DNA from 3 places in the Acutalibacter intestini genome. Region 3 is predicted to be linked to each of the others. Evidence: riboswitches for the same ligand, from Rfam matches in the RefSeq annotation. Region 3 holds a riboswitch; each other region holds the start of a gene.

Region 1 (4,014 bases), on a different contig from region 3:
TATATGTACTAATATTGAGATTGGACGGCAATTTGGCGAAAGTGGCGCTTTCCGGCAGGAGACCATAGAGGCATTCTCCATACCGGAATATCTTTCGGAGAGGCAGATTCGTATGTCGAATGGTCCGCTCCGGTATGTGCAGAGGTTTGTAATGCGGTATTTTGCCAAACGGCTAGGGTGCAGGACGAAGTTGGATGCAAAGCCGTTTTGTGAGAAAGAATTACAAGAAACGCAGGAGGAAACGATATGATACAAGTTCATGAGGTAATCAAAACCTTTGATGGAAAAGAAATATTACGGAATCTGAATTTGAACGTGGAACGTGGTACGATTTATGGGCTCCTCGGAGCCAACGGCGCCGGAAAGACCACCACATTTAAATTGATTTCCGGTTTGCTGCTGCCAACTGCCGGAAGCATTCATTTTAGCGGAGAAGTCATCCAGACCCAGAATAAAGAGTTCCTGAAAGAGATGGGCGTCTTAATTGAAACACCGGTATTTTATGAGCATTTATCAGCGGGAGAAAATCTGGAGATTCATTTAGCTTATATGGGTTGTGATACCGCAGACATTGATAACAGTTTGCAGGTGGTGGGACTTGCTGATACCGGGAAAAAGGCTGTTTCCAAGTTTTCTCTTGGTATGAAGCAGCGCTTGGCCATTGCAAGGGCAATCAGCCATACACCGAAGCTTTTGGTGCTGGATGAGCCGGTCAACGGTCTGGATCCTATTGGAATCCGGCAAATGCGGGAACTGTTCTTGTCGCTGGTCAAAGATCAAGACATGAAATCGGTTATGATAAAATTACATTGAAATTGCTCGCTGAACACTTAAACGTTCAGCCTCCGTCCCTTTATAATCATATTAAAGGGATAGAGGAACTGCAAAAGGAAATCATGCTCTTTGGCTGGAGGCAAATGGATCAAGCTATGACGGATGCGGCTGTATGTGTCAGCGGGTATGATGCGTTGGAGGCAATCTGCCGCGCGTTTTATAAGTACGCAACTGAAAATCCTGGCGTTTTCAATGCGATGCTTTGGTACAACAAATTTGAAAGTGAGGAAACGCAGAATGCCACGAAAGAGATGTTTTCCATAATATATAAAGCTTTCACCATGCTTAATATATCAAAGGAAAACAGCGAACACCTGATACGCACATATCGTGGATTCTTGGAAGGCTTCGCATTACTGGTAAATAACAATGCGTTTGGGAATCCGGTATCTATTGAGAAAAGTTTTGAAATTTCACTGCGGATTTTGATAGCAGGAACAAAGGCGCTGGAGGGACAAAAATAGGGGACGCAGAGAATAAATACAACATGGATTCTAAAATATTTGACAGACTTAAATGAGCATAACAACCGGGAATGGTTTAACGCGCATAAAGCGGAAACGAAAGCGGTAACGGAACAATTTGAAGAACTGGTTCAGGCGCTGATTCTGCGTATCGGAGAGTTTGACAGCAGCGTTTTACATATTCAACCCAAGGACACTGCCTTTACGTTGATTCGCTACCCCCGGTTCGGACAGGACAGGACCCCATATAATCCGGTATTTCGCGCCCATATTGCCTCTAAAGGGAAGCAGCCTGTTCCGGTGGGATATTATCTGATAATCAAGCCGGGGAACCAGTCCTATCTCGGTGGTGGCCTGTTTGCCAATTCATTTCGGAATGCAGCCAAAATGATCCGTGACTATATCACAGAGTTCGGTGAAGAATTTGACGAGATCATCCATACGCCGGAGTTTGAAAAATACTTTACGGTACAGGGGACATCGCTTTTGCGTATTCCCTCCGGATATGACAGGGAGCATCCCCAGGCGGAATACTTAAAGTTTAAAAGCTGGTATTTGAAGTATTCGGTAGCAGACGAAGTTATCGCTGATGCGGAGCAATTTGTGGAAGAGGTCGCAAAGCTGTTCCGCATTATGAAACCATTCAATGACTATCTGAACAAAGCCCTTGAAGGATTTCAGATGCCAACAAGATAAAGCATTAGTTTGGAATTTATTTATGAATATCTCTGTGAAGCAATGCCGGACCGGACAGCCGATTTGACAAACTCACACAGAAATAGTATAATAATTAAAAAGCAGGGGGACTACTGCGTAGTTGAGAAGGTAAAACCTGACCCTTTGAACCTGTTGGCCAATACCAACGTAGGGAGCTGAATGAATACGACGATTGTATTTTCAGGATGCTCCATGTGGGCGTCCTTTTGTTTTTCAATTTAATACTGATAATCTGTGTTTGCGAGGGAACTGAACAAGTTGAAAAAGGTTAAGACCTGACCTCTGGACCTGTCGGCTAATACCGGCGTAGGGAAGCAATTTCTTACGCCCGTACTGCGTCTGAAAGAGCTTCCGATTGATTTGGAAGCTCTCTTTTTTTACCCTCTGGGGCATGGAGAATCGGAACAGTCATAGGAGGAAACAAATTATGTCATTTATGAAAGAGGTACTGGAAAAGAATATCCCCATCTGGGACAAATGCATGGCTACGCCGTTTGTGCAGGAGATGAAAGAAGGAACGTTGCCCTTTGAATGCTTTAAAGATTATATGATTCAGGACAGCATTTACCTGAAGCATTATGCACGAGTTTACGGGAAAGAGATCTATCATGCCAAATCACTGCGGGAGATCCAGCTTTATTATTCCGTGTTGAGTTTCGTTAAGGATACGGAATCTGCGGTACGGCTGAAGTATCTGGAACGGTTCGGTATGACGGACGATGATATCGAGTCTATTGCTCCTCTGCCGGAAAATCAACGGTATATTGATTTTTTACTGGAAACTGCGGAACAGGGGGATGATAAGGAAATGCTGATGGCAGTCCTTCCCTGCATGATGAGTTACAGTTACATTTTCCGAAAGCTGGCGGGGGACCCTGCAAGCCGAAACTCAAGATACTGGGATTTTATTGAGGATTATGCGGACGATATCTATGCCAGGAGCTGTGAGGAATGGTCGCAGTTTGCAGATGAGAAATGCGAAGGTGTTTCCGATACCGAAAAAGAAAAGCTGAGCAAAATTTTTGAAACGGCAAGCATCCTGGAACTTGACTTTTGGAAAATGCCATACCGGAGGTAGAGATTTGAAGAAAGGGATTTGTTATATAGTCGGTGCGGGAGACTGGTTTGAGATGGATTTTCGACCGGCGGAAAATGATTTTGTGATAGCTGCAGACGCAGGGCTTCGGTATCTGGAACAGGTTGGAATCTCGGCAGATCTCGTTATTGGAGATTTTGATACCCTGGAAGAAATCCCAACAGGCGCAAATGTTGTCCGGCTGAACTGTGAGAAAGATGATACGGATATGCTTGCAGCAGTCCGCGAGGGGATAAAGGCCGGATATAAGGAGTTTCATATCTATGGCGGAACCGGCGGGAGAATCGATCATACATTGGCAAACCTGCAGGTGCTGGCATATCTTGCCGGGAACGGGATGCAAGGGTTTCTGCATTGCCCTCAGAATGAATTATTGCGTCCGGTAGATAAAAAGTTGAAAAATTGCGGGTATAATAAAATGCCCGAGAATACCCCAAAGCAGGAGAGCGTGATTACAGCAATTACGGATGGAGAATTATCCTTTTTACCGGTTCCTTACGGCTACATATCCGTATTCTCCTATTCCGAAAAAGCGGAAGGAGTTTATCTGCAAGGTTTAAAATATCCGCTGGAGAATGCAGTGCTTACCAATACCTTTCCTATTGGTACAAGCAATGAGTTTATCGGGAAGAAAAGCAGGATTGCCGTTAAAAGCGGCACACTGATGGTTGTCTTCCCCAAAGAAGCAAAGGAGAAAATGATATGTTGAAAAAAGTATTAACGATTGCTGGGTCCGATTGCAGCGGCGGCGCAGGTATACAAGCGGATCTAAAGACATTTACCGCCCATGGTGTATTCGGTATGAGCGTCATTGTTTCCGTTGTGGCAGAGAACACGAGCAGGGTAATCGACATTCAGGATATTACGCCGGATATGATTGGAAAACAGATTGACGCGGTATTT
Region 2 (4,014 bases), on a different contig from region 3:
AGGAACGGCGGAGCTATTATCCCCGAGACCTGGCCGGTTTTTTGGCTGGGGGCGGGACGATAGACGATGGTCCCGGGGGTGGTCTGGAGGAGTTTGCTATGCTGCGTCTGCGGCTGACCCAGGGCCTAACCCGTGGGGCCCTAGCAGAACGATTTGGCACAGAGGGAGAAGCGGCTTTTGAAAAGCTCCAGGCCAATGCCAGCCATTGTCCGCCAGATCTGTTAGCGGAGGGGGAGGGCCGGGTGGCCCTATCGCCAGAGGGCTTTTTGGTGTCAAACGTTCTGCTGGCACGACTTTTGGAGGGAATAGCGTAAGAAATGCGTTTCCATAGGCCGCCAAAGGAAAGTGGTTCTGAGAATAGTGGGGACAAGCCCGGAGACAAGGCAAAGACTTGGCCGCTGGAGGCGGGTTTTGGCCTAGGGCTTGTTTGAAAAATCGCAAACACCATCTTTTTGCCCTGTCCGGGCGGATTTGTGTGTGGAAAATCCTCTTCTTGATTTTCAAACCAGCCCTAAACGGCGCGAAAGAGAATATTGAAAAAAGCGCCTCCATTCACTACTTACCGTGGATGGAGGCGCTTTGTGGTGCGCCACACAGCGCTTTTTTAAACGATGGGGCCCTTGGCCGCTCTGCCCCAGAAAAAGAATAAGCAGCGAGCAGGGAGTATTATTCAAACAAGGTATACAGATCCTCCACCCGCTGGTAGGTGTTGGCCGCCATGGTGCTGTTTAGGAACAACAGGTCCGTGATCCCCCAGCTCTGGCAGAACTGGGGCAGGTTCCCCTCAAAATAGCGGAAATCCACCACGTAAAGCTCCTCAAATCCAGCCCCCAAAAAGGCCCCAATGGCGTTGCCGTAGGACTCCTTTACCATCACCAGCTTCCTGCCGTTGTGGCAGTCCTGGTTCTGCACCCGCACACAGGGCTGATCTCCGTAGAGGAACATGGTGTATCCCATAGAGCTGTCCCCGCTGTTAATGCCCTCTAGAGGGGTAAAGTCCACCCCGTCATAGGAGGAGGCCGCGGTGTAGGCATAGCCGGGTTCGTATGTGTCAATATGGTCTGGGCCCAGGCTCTCGTCATAGGTCATTTCATAGAGATAACCGTAAAAGCTGTCGTTGGGGGTGGCGCGGGTGAAACTTTCCAGGGGGGAAGCCTCCAGCCCGGCGATTTCGCAGAACTTTACATAGGCATAATAGGCCCCCAGGGCGGTCCAGTGGGTATCTGTATTGAAATATAGATACTCTTCTTTGTGCTGGTCCATAATGTCATAGATGTCTACAGGGTGTACAGCGGAATAGCGATTGTAAATAGAGGCGGTGTTTTCTCGCTGGGAGCCGCAGCCCATGCTGTCCCGTAGACGCTTTGGCAAACCGAACTCCGAGTGGTTGGGCACCACTATGTTGTACACATCTATCCCGGGCAGGCTGGCGGCAAAGCTTTCAATGGCCTGGGCATAGGGCTGGGCGGACTCGTCATAGCCGTAGAACAGCTCAAAAGCCATGCTGTTCCAGATATAGATGCCTTCCGAGAGATACCCGTCCTGGCCGTTGTCCGGAATAGGAGCCGGGGAAGGCGTGGGGGTGGGATCGGGAGTAGGCTGTGGCGTGGGATCTGGCGTAGGAGTAACCGGCGGGGCGGTAGGGGCTGGGGTGGGGGAGACGGCAGGCTTACTGGGGACAAAAAATTTATTCCACAGCAAAAAGGCTGCCGCGCCGATGCCCGCCAGAACAAGAAGCAGGGCGGCAATGGACGCGATTAACCCCCAACTGGGGCCCTGTGACTCTGGGCGACGGTGCTTTGCGGGCATGGGGAACATCTCCTTCTGGTCAGACGCATTTTTTCTATGATAACAGATTTCCAGGAAAAAGGCAAGACAAGAGAAGAGGATCTCCAGAAGGATCCTCTTCTCATTACAACAAAGCCGCCGTTTAGCCCCTTCTCTGGGGAACTAAGTGCTGGCAGACGGCTTATGGAAAAATTTTGTTAGCATAATTTTTGAAATTTGCTGCCGGCATAGGCGGCACAGGGCGGTGCCCCTTTTGTTCCACCGGAGAGGGAAGGCTTTTGCGTGCTCCCTCTTTTTGCGCGGTCACGTCCCCTTCAAAATCTGCTGGCCCGCGAATTGCATTACCAAAAAGCCTGCTATGCAGGTGATAAGAATTTCTGGAATCATGTATCCACCGTTATAGACCAGGGAGTAGAAAAACGCCAGCTGCTGCCCGCTCATGCCTGCCAGAATAGGGGAAAAGTTCGCGTCCGCATACTCACTCCATAAAATCCATCCGGAGAGGAAGGAGCAGAGGTAGCGCAGCAGCCCGGCTACCAGGCAGCCCAGGGTAAAGGCGGTAGGGTGGCTTTTCAGCTTTCCCCGGAAAATGCCTGCGAGCCCCAGCACGGTAAAGGCCAGCAGGTAGTCCAGGAAGATAGAGCCCACTACGGTGGCGCCGCTGACCCCTTTTAGAGCGTCCAGGCCGAAAAGCAATTGTAAAACGCTGAATACAAGGCCAGCCCCCAGCCCCCATTTGGGGCCGGCGCGGTAGGCGAACACCATAACGGGCAGCATGCCGCAAATGGTGACCGAGCCCCCATAGGGTAGATCGAACAGCTTTAAAAAGGACAGGATGGTTCCCAGGGCGATGAGGATTCCGGCCAGGGCCAGGTTCAGCACCTGGTGGTTTGGGCCCTTTTTGACGGACGGGTTTGGGTTTTGGTTGTTCATATGCTTCTTTCCTTTCAGAAAATTTTTTTGAAAAATGAAAAAGCGCCGCCCGGAAAAATCCAGGCAGCGCGAAAGCATCCTTTTTGTAGAGCAAAAACGTGGGGCTTACTCGACCCAAACGCCATAAGCTATAGGAAACCTACTAGAAAGACCCTATGGATTCTTTCTTAATCTGGCGGGATTATGCGTCCCCTTGGCTAGGGGGCTAAAGCGCCGGGTTCCCAATATTATTTGCCTCTACGCAAAGAAAATGAAATGCTTCCTCCGTCGGTATTATCCGCATCAGGTTCTTAGGGTTTAAGCTCCAAAGCCTTAACGGCTCTTGCTCCTCTCAGCCAATGTTCGGCACCCCTTATTTCATTTTTCGACCTTATCATACCTGATGGAGGGGAATTTGTCAATAGGGGTTGAATGAGGCACAGACGGGTCCAGCGGATATGAAGTGACGAAAGGGCCCTGCTGGCAAAAATCTTTAAAAGTCGGGTTCTAGGTGGTTCTCTCACATCATACAAGAACAGAACGCACTGGGAGTTATTTTTATATAGGTTGATAAATTCTCTGTAGCTGTAAGGAATTTTTAATCTTTTTGTAACCCCATTTTGCTTGACATCCCGCTTTTCCAGTAGTATAATCACTGTTGGTCCAGCTTGAGAACAGCAAGTTAGGAACCAAATAAAATTTAGACTGATTGAAGAAAGGCGTGCGATCATGAAAAAAACAGTTTTCCGGATTTTGGCCGGCACAATGGCCATTGCGATGGCTCTGACTCTTTCCGCTTGCGGCGAGAACAATAGCAGCTCCGCAGGTGCTTCCAGCGCGGTGAGCAGCAGCGAGGTTTCCAGCAGCGCGGAGGAGTCCAGCTCTGAGGTGTCTTCCGAGGCTTCCACCTCTTCTGAAGAGACCAGCGGTTTGAGCAACACCAGCGGTACTTATGCCTCTGTGGAGGAGTTCCTGGAGGACCCCAATGTTAGCGGGCCAATTAAAGAGATGATGAGCTCTTTGGCCAACGAGAAGATGAGCATTGACATTAAGGGCGAGGGCGATGTCCTGGTCTATCTGTTCACCTATTCCGACACGGCTCTGGAAGGAAACGATATTGAGACAGTGGCCACTACGCTGGAGACTGAGATGAGCGCCCAGGCTGCTACTTTTGAGAACATTGCCGACCAGGTGGCTTCTGTGCTGGACAGCGGCAAGGCCACTGTACGGGTGGTCTATGCCCAGGCTGACGGCAGCGAGATCTTTAGCCAGGATTTTAACTCTAAGTAAAAACTTACAGTTAAAAGTAATAAA
Region 3 (4,014 bases):
TATTATAAGAAATTTAATTAAGAAAGGAGTGATATATCAGAGCTTCCCTACCCCTTAATCAGCTCGTCCAAAATCAGAAAGGCGGGTTTCTTTATGAGAGCGATGGCCAGTCCGATCCGCTGCTGCATCCGGAAAGAAAAATGCTTTACCTTTTTCTTTCCGGATGGTTTCCAAATTGTCTCGTGCGCTCATACTTGCTTCAATCAGGCTTCCTGTATACTTTCTCTGCTGCTCCAGGTTTGTTTTGCCGAAAACTTCCATCTGACCGCTATTCGGTGAAGCCAACCCCAGTATCGTACGCATAAATGTAGTCCTTCCGGCTTCATTTTTCCCAATAAGGCCGTATATATTTCCTTGTCTCACCGTCAAACTGACTGCATTCACAGCAATACTTTTTCCGTAAGTCTTTGTCAGCCTTTCTTGCTTTCAGTATCTCATTCATATAATCCTCCTGTTCCTCCCCAATTAATACCCGCTTTTGCAAATCCGTTCCGCTAGATGACTATCCCAATCCGGGGTAATCATTCAGATCAACCCCTGGTGCAGGCTTTCCGTTTTTGTCAACGACACCTTCTTCTTTCATCCTTTGTGTTTCTCTTTCAATCTGTTTCTGATTTACCGCTGGCTCACCAGCTCCGTTTCCCTGTTCCCCAGTACCCCTGCTTGCCTGCTGACTGCTCTGGGTTATGGACTGATTTTTGTTCACCGAGCCACTTTGAGTCACGACCGGGTCCTCATTTGCGGCACAGGCCGCAGCGCTTATTAGTACAAGCACCAGCGCGGCTGCAAGGACCGCAATTTTTTTAGTCATTTATGCTGCCTCCTTGATTGCAAAGAATGTATGGAGGATATGAATGAGATACTGAAAACAGAAAGGCCTGTACGGATATTAATGCTTTGTTTTGTCGAAATCAGTTTCCATCTCTATATGATTGGGATCCAGTATTCGTAAACCGCCTCCTGTGGATCCGCTTTGATATACACCTCAATATCCGGTGAATTCGCGTATGTGTATCCAGAAGTGGGAAGCCATTCTGCAATGACTCGCTTTTCTAATTCCTGTAGAGAACGGTTGGTGCCCTGCCCCTCGAAAATAGCCCATTTACACGCCGGGATATGATACTCTTCAAATGAATCTTCCTTCCTGTCGGAGCGGACCACAATCAAGTATTTCCAGTTCTCTGTGTGATGAACGCTAATACCCAGCAAACCTTGCGGTCTGCTTTCCTGCAAAGCACTCAGTTTTGTAAGCGTTCCATCGGCAAGAGCCGTATCCCATACAGTAGGGATTACTTCAAAATTTCGGGCAAGCTCCTTATTCAGTGGGCAGGAAACTCCCAGCACACGAAACGCCGCTTTTTCCTCTACTCTGAATTTCAATGGCACCCCTCCGTCCATGGATACATGAAACTGAATCGGGGGAAAAGCCTGCATCGGCCGGTTCTCTGTCTTGAGCGCAGACGGCACTACGCCATGAAAGCTTTTGAAGGCTCGGGTGAAAGCAGTTGGGGATTCATACCGGTATTTTATAGCAATGTCTATTACCTTCCCGCTATCCTTTTGCAGCTCTACAGCCGCAAGGGACAGCCGGCGCCGCCGTATGTATTCCCGAAGCGTCATATTTGTCATATAGAGAAACATCTGTTGGAAATAGTACGATGGGCAGTTGGCCACCTGTGCTACCTTTTCATAATCCAGTTCTTCAGTGATATGTTCTTCCATATATTCAATCGATTGGTTCAAGCGTTGCATCCATTCCATAAGGTCACCTAACGCTATTCTAATGTTCTATTATAGCTTATCCTTTCACAAGTTTCCTCGCATTCAGGCTATACAAGTTGATAGCCCAAGTACGTAAATGTTCTTACGCAAAATCGGCTGATTATCCGCTTTCATTTCAGCCTCCTGCGGTCCTACAATTATAGCGTAAACCATCCAATTATACGAGAGGGTTACCTTACATTACTCAAGAGCTTGGCTCGACTTTTGTCTTAAGAAATTCCCGCTTTCTGGTTCTTTTCAGCAGCCTCTGCGCCACTCTAAACATTTACCAGTCAATCGATCATAAGCACGATGTGCACCCAATCAAAATGGAAAGTAAAAGGACGCTCACACGGAGCGTCCTGATAATACAATCGCAGTATTCATTCAGCTCCCTACGTTGGTATTAGCCAACAGGTTCAAAGGGTCAGGTTCTGCCTTCTCAACTACACAGTAGTTCCCCCGCTTTTTGGATATAAACCTATATTTGTGTATCTGCATGGATGTGTCAAATCGGCGGTCCGATCTGGCGCACTCATTAATCATTACTCTCCTCTTCTCGCTCCGTCATTGGAAATCCTTCCAAAACTCTGCTCAGATAGTCGTTAAACGGCTTCATAATGCGGAACAAGCTTTGCTGCTTCTGTTACAAATACCTCTGCATCCACCGATATTTCAGATACCAGCTTTATAAACATCAACCATTCCGCCTGGGGATGCTCCCTGCCATATCCGAAGAGAACACGCAAAAGCCCCTGTGCCGTAAAGTGTTTTTCCAGCTCCGGCGTATGGATGATTTTGTCAAATTCTTCATTGAACACGGTGATATAGTCGCGGATTATTTCAATTGCATCTCGAAATGACTGGTCTCCAGGCTTGATCATCAGATAATATCCTACCGGAAACGGGTAGCTTTCCTTTTGAGGAATAGGGGCGCGAAATGACGGATTATATGGTGTTCTCCGAACGGGGATACCCAATTAATGTAAATGCAGTGCCCTTGGGCTGAATATGTAAAATGCTTCTGTCAAACGCTCCAAATACCATCCCCGGTTGTTATGCTTATTTAAGGCAACCCCGCACAATTCTAAGCACCGTCTTGCTTGCAGATTTTCCGTGATAGCGCACAGCTTTCGCTGGTCAACGGTGAGATGGACGGCGCTCAATCTGTACCCTCTGAAGAAAAATCTGACTGCGCAATACGGTACTTTGAATTGTGCGGTATTGCCTTAAGTCCGTCAAATACTTTTGCATCCATACAGTATCCACTATCTGCACCTTCTATGCGTTGCCTGCAACCAAAAAAAGAACGGCCACAGATCATTTTGTTGCAAAATAAACTGATCTGCACGGTAACTTCACCCGTTGCATCCATTTCTTGGGAAAGCAGATGCCAATTTATCACTTTATTATAGCGTATCCTTGCTTCAGTTTCCTCGCATTCAAGCTATACAAATTGATAGCCCAAGCGTGTAAATATTCTTCTGTAAGAATCAGCCGATTAAAACTGTCATTTGGCTCTGCAATGGCAACATAATACTTCACATGTCAGAAACAGGTCTGCTTCTGACATAAAAAATCACATGACAGCGACCTTGCCAAAACCTGGTTGTAACCTTGCTTTTTTCCTGTTTTTTAGAAAATGCAGGACTATTGTTGCCACAAGGCTTTCAATAACAAGGATGCTCATGCCGTAGTAAGGCCTGTCCAAAGCGGATATCGAAAAAACACAGTTTCACCTGAAATCATCTCGTCCGCCTAACCCCTTATCGGAACTTGACAGTATCTTCAAACGGATTTATGAGGACGACATGGCGTGGTAAGCCATGACAGATTTTTGAAGCTATCCGCAGAGTATGAAGCGGAACAGCGGGAACTGGAAGAAAAGGTCAAGGCAGACCAGCAGGAAGTCGATACTTACGAACAGAACAAGAGCGATCTTGCCCGCTTCGCCGCGATGATCCGCAAGTATGTGGGGATAAAGGAACTTACTCCCGCGATCGTCAATGAATTTATCAAGAAAATCATAGTCCGTGCGCCGGAAAAGGTGGAAGGGAAGCGGGTACAGAAAGTAGATATTGTTTTCAACTTTGTGGGGGAAATCCATTTTCTTTCTGCCACGCAACCGAAACGGTAAGGCGCATAAGGAAACCGCGCTCGTTGAGCGCAAGAAAAGACGGCATAGCCCTTGTAATCGGGGCGATACCGCCTAATCTGAAATTACTTCCCTCTAACCGTAAATATTTGTGTTTG

Evidence for each region. Region 3 has a riboswitch for thiamine pyrophosphate ahead of U8U68_RS17500 (AraC family transcriptional regulator). Riboswitches for the same ligand answer to the same signal wherever they lie in the genome.
Region 1: another riboswitch for thiamine pyrophosphate. It lies ahead of tenA (thiaminase II); the one in region 3 lies ahead of U8U68_RS17500 (AraC family transcriptional regulator).
Region 2: another riboswitch for thiamine pyrophosphate. It lies ahead of U8U68_RS06190 (energy-coupled thiamine transporter ThiT); the one in region 3 lies ahead of U8U68_RS17500 (AraC family transcriptional regulator).

What each region holds. Positions count from the first base shown of each region.
Region 1 is NZ_JAWXXL010000015.1:868-4,881, forward strand. Features, by position in the region: gene U8U68_RS11650 (ABC transporter ATP-binding protein) at 247-813, shown strand; gene U8U68_RS11655 (TetR-like C-terminal domain-containing protein) at 810-1,298, shown strand; gene U8U68_RS11660 (DUF2461 domain-containing protein) at 1,326-1,994, shown strand; TPP riboswitch at 2,088-2,186, shown strand; gene tenA (thiaminase II) at 2,443-3,093, shown strand; gene U8U68_RS11670 (thiamine diphosphokinase) at 3,098-3,820, shown strand; gene thiD (bifunctional hydroxymethylpyrimidine kinase/phosphomethylpyrimidine kinase) at 3,817-4,014, shown strand, end outside.
Region 2 is NZ_JAWXXL010000005.1:124,914-128,927, forward strand. Features, by position in the region: gene hemW (radical SAM family heme chaperone HemW) at 1-314, shown strand, start outside; gene U8U68_RS06180 (hypothetical protein) at 476-649, shown strand; gene U8U68_RS06185 (DHHW family protein) at 667-1,809, opposite strand; gene U8U68_RS06190 (energy-coupled thiamine transporter ThiT) at 2,092-2,721, opposite strand; TPP riboswitch at 2,963-3,084, opposite strand; gene U8U68_RS06195 (DUF4854 domain-containing protein) at 3,430-3,990, shown strand.
Region 3 is NZ_JAWXXL010000035.1:9,703-13,716, forward strand. Features, by position in the region: gene U8U68_RS22485 (hypothetical protein) at 48-128, opposite strand; partial or broken gene U8U68_RS22490 (ATP-binding cassette domain-containing protein) at 205-384, opposite strand; gene U8U68_RS17495 (hypothetical protein) at 503-811, opposite strand; gene U8U68_RS17500 (AraC family transcriptional regulator) at 925-1,761, opposite strand; TPP riboswitch at 2,137-2,235, opposite strand; gene U8U68_RS17505 (DUF2461 family protein) at 2,367-2,741, opposite strand; gene U8U68_RS17510 (DUF4368 domain-containing protein) at 3,578-3,898, shown strand.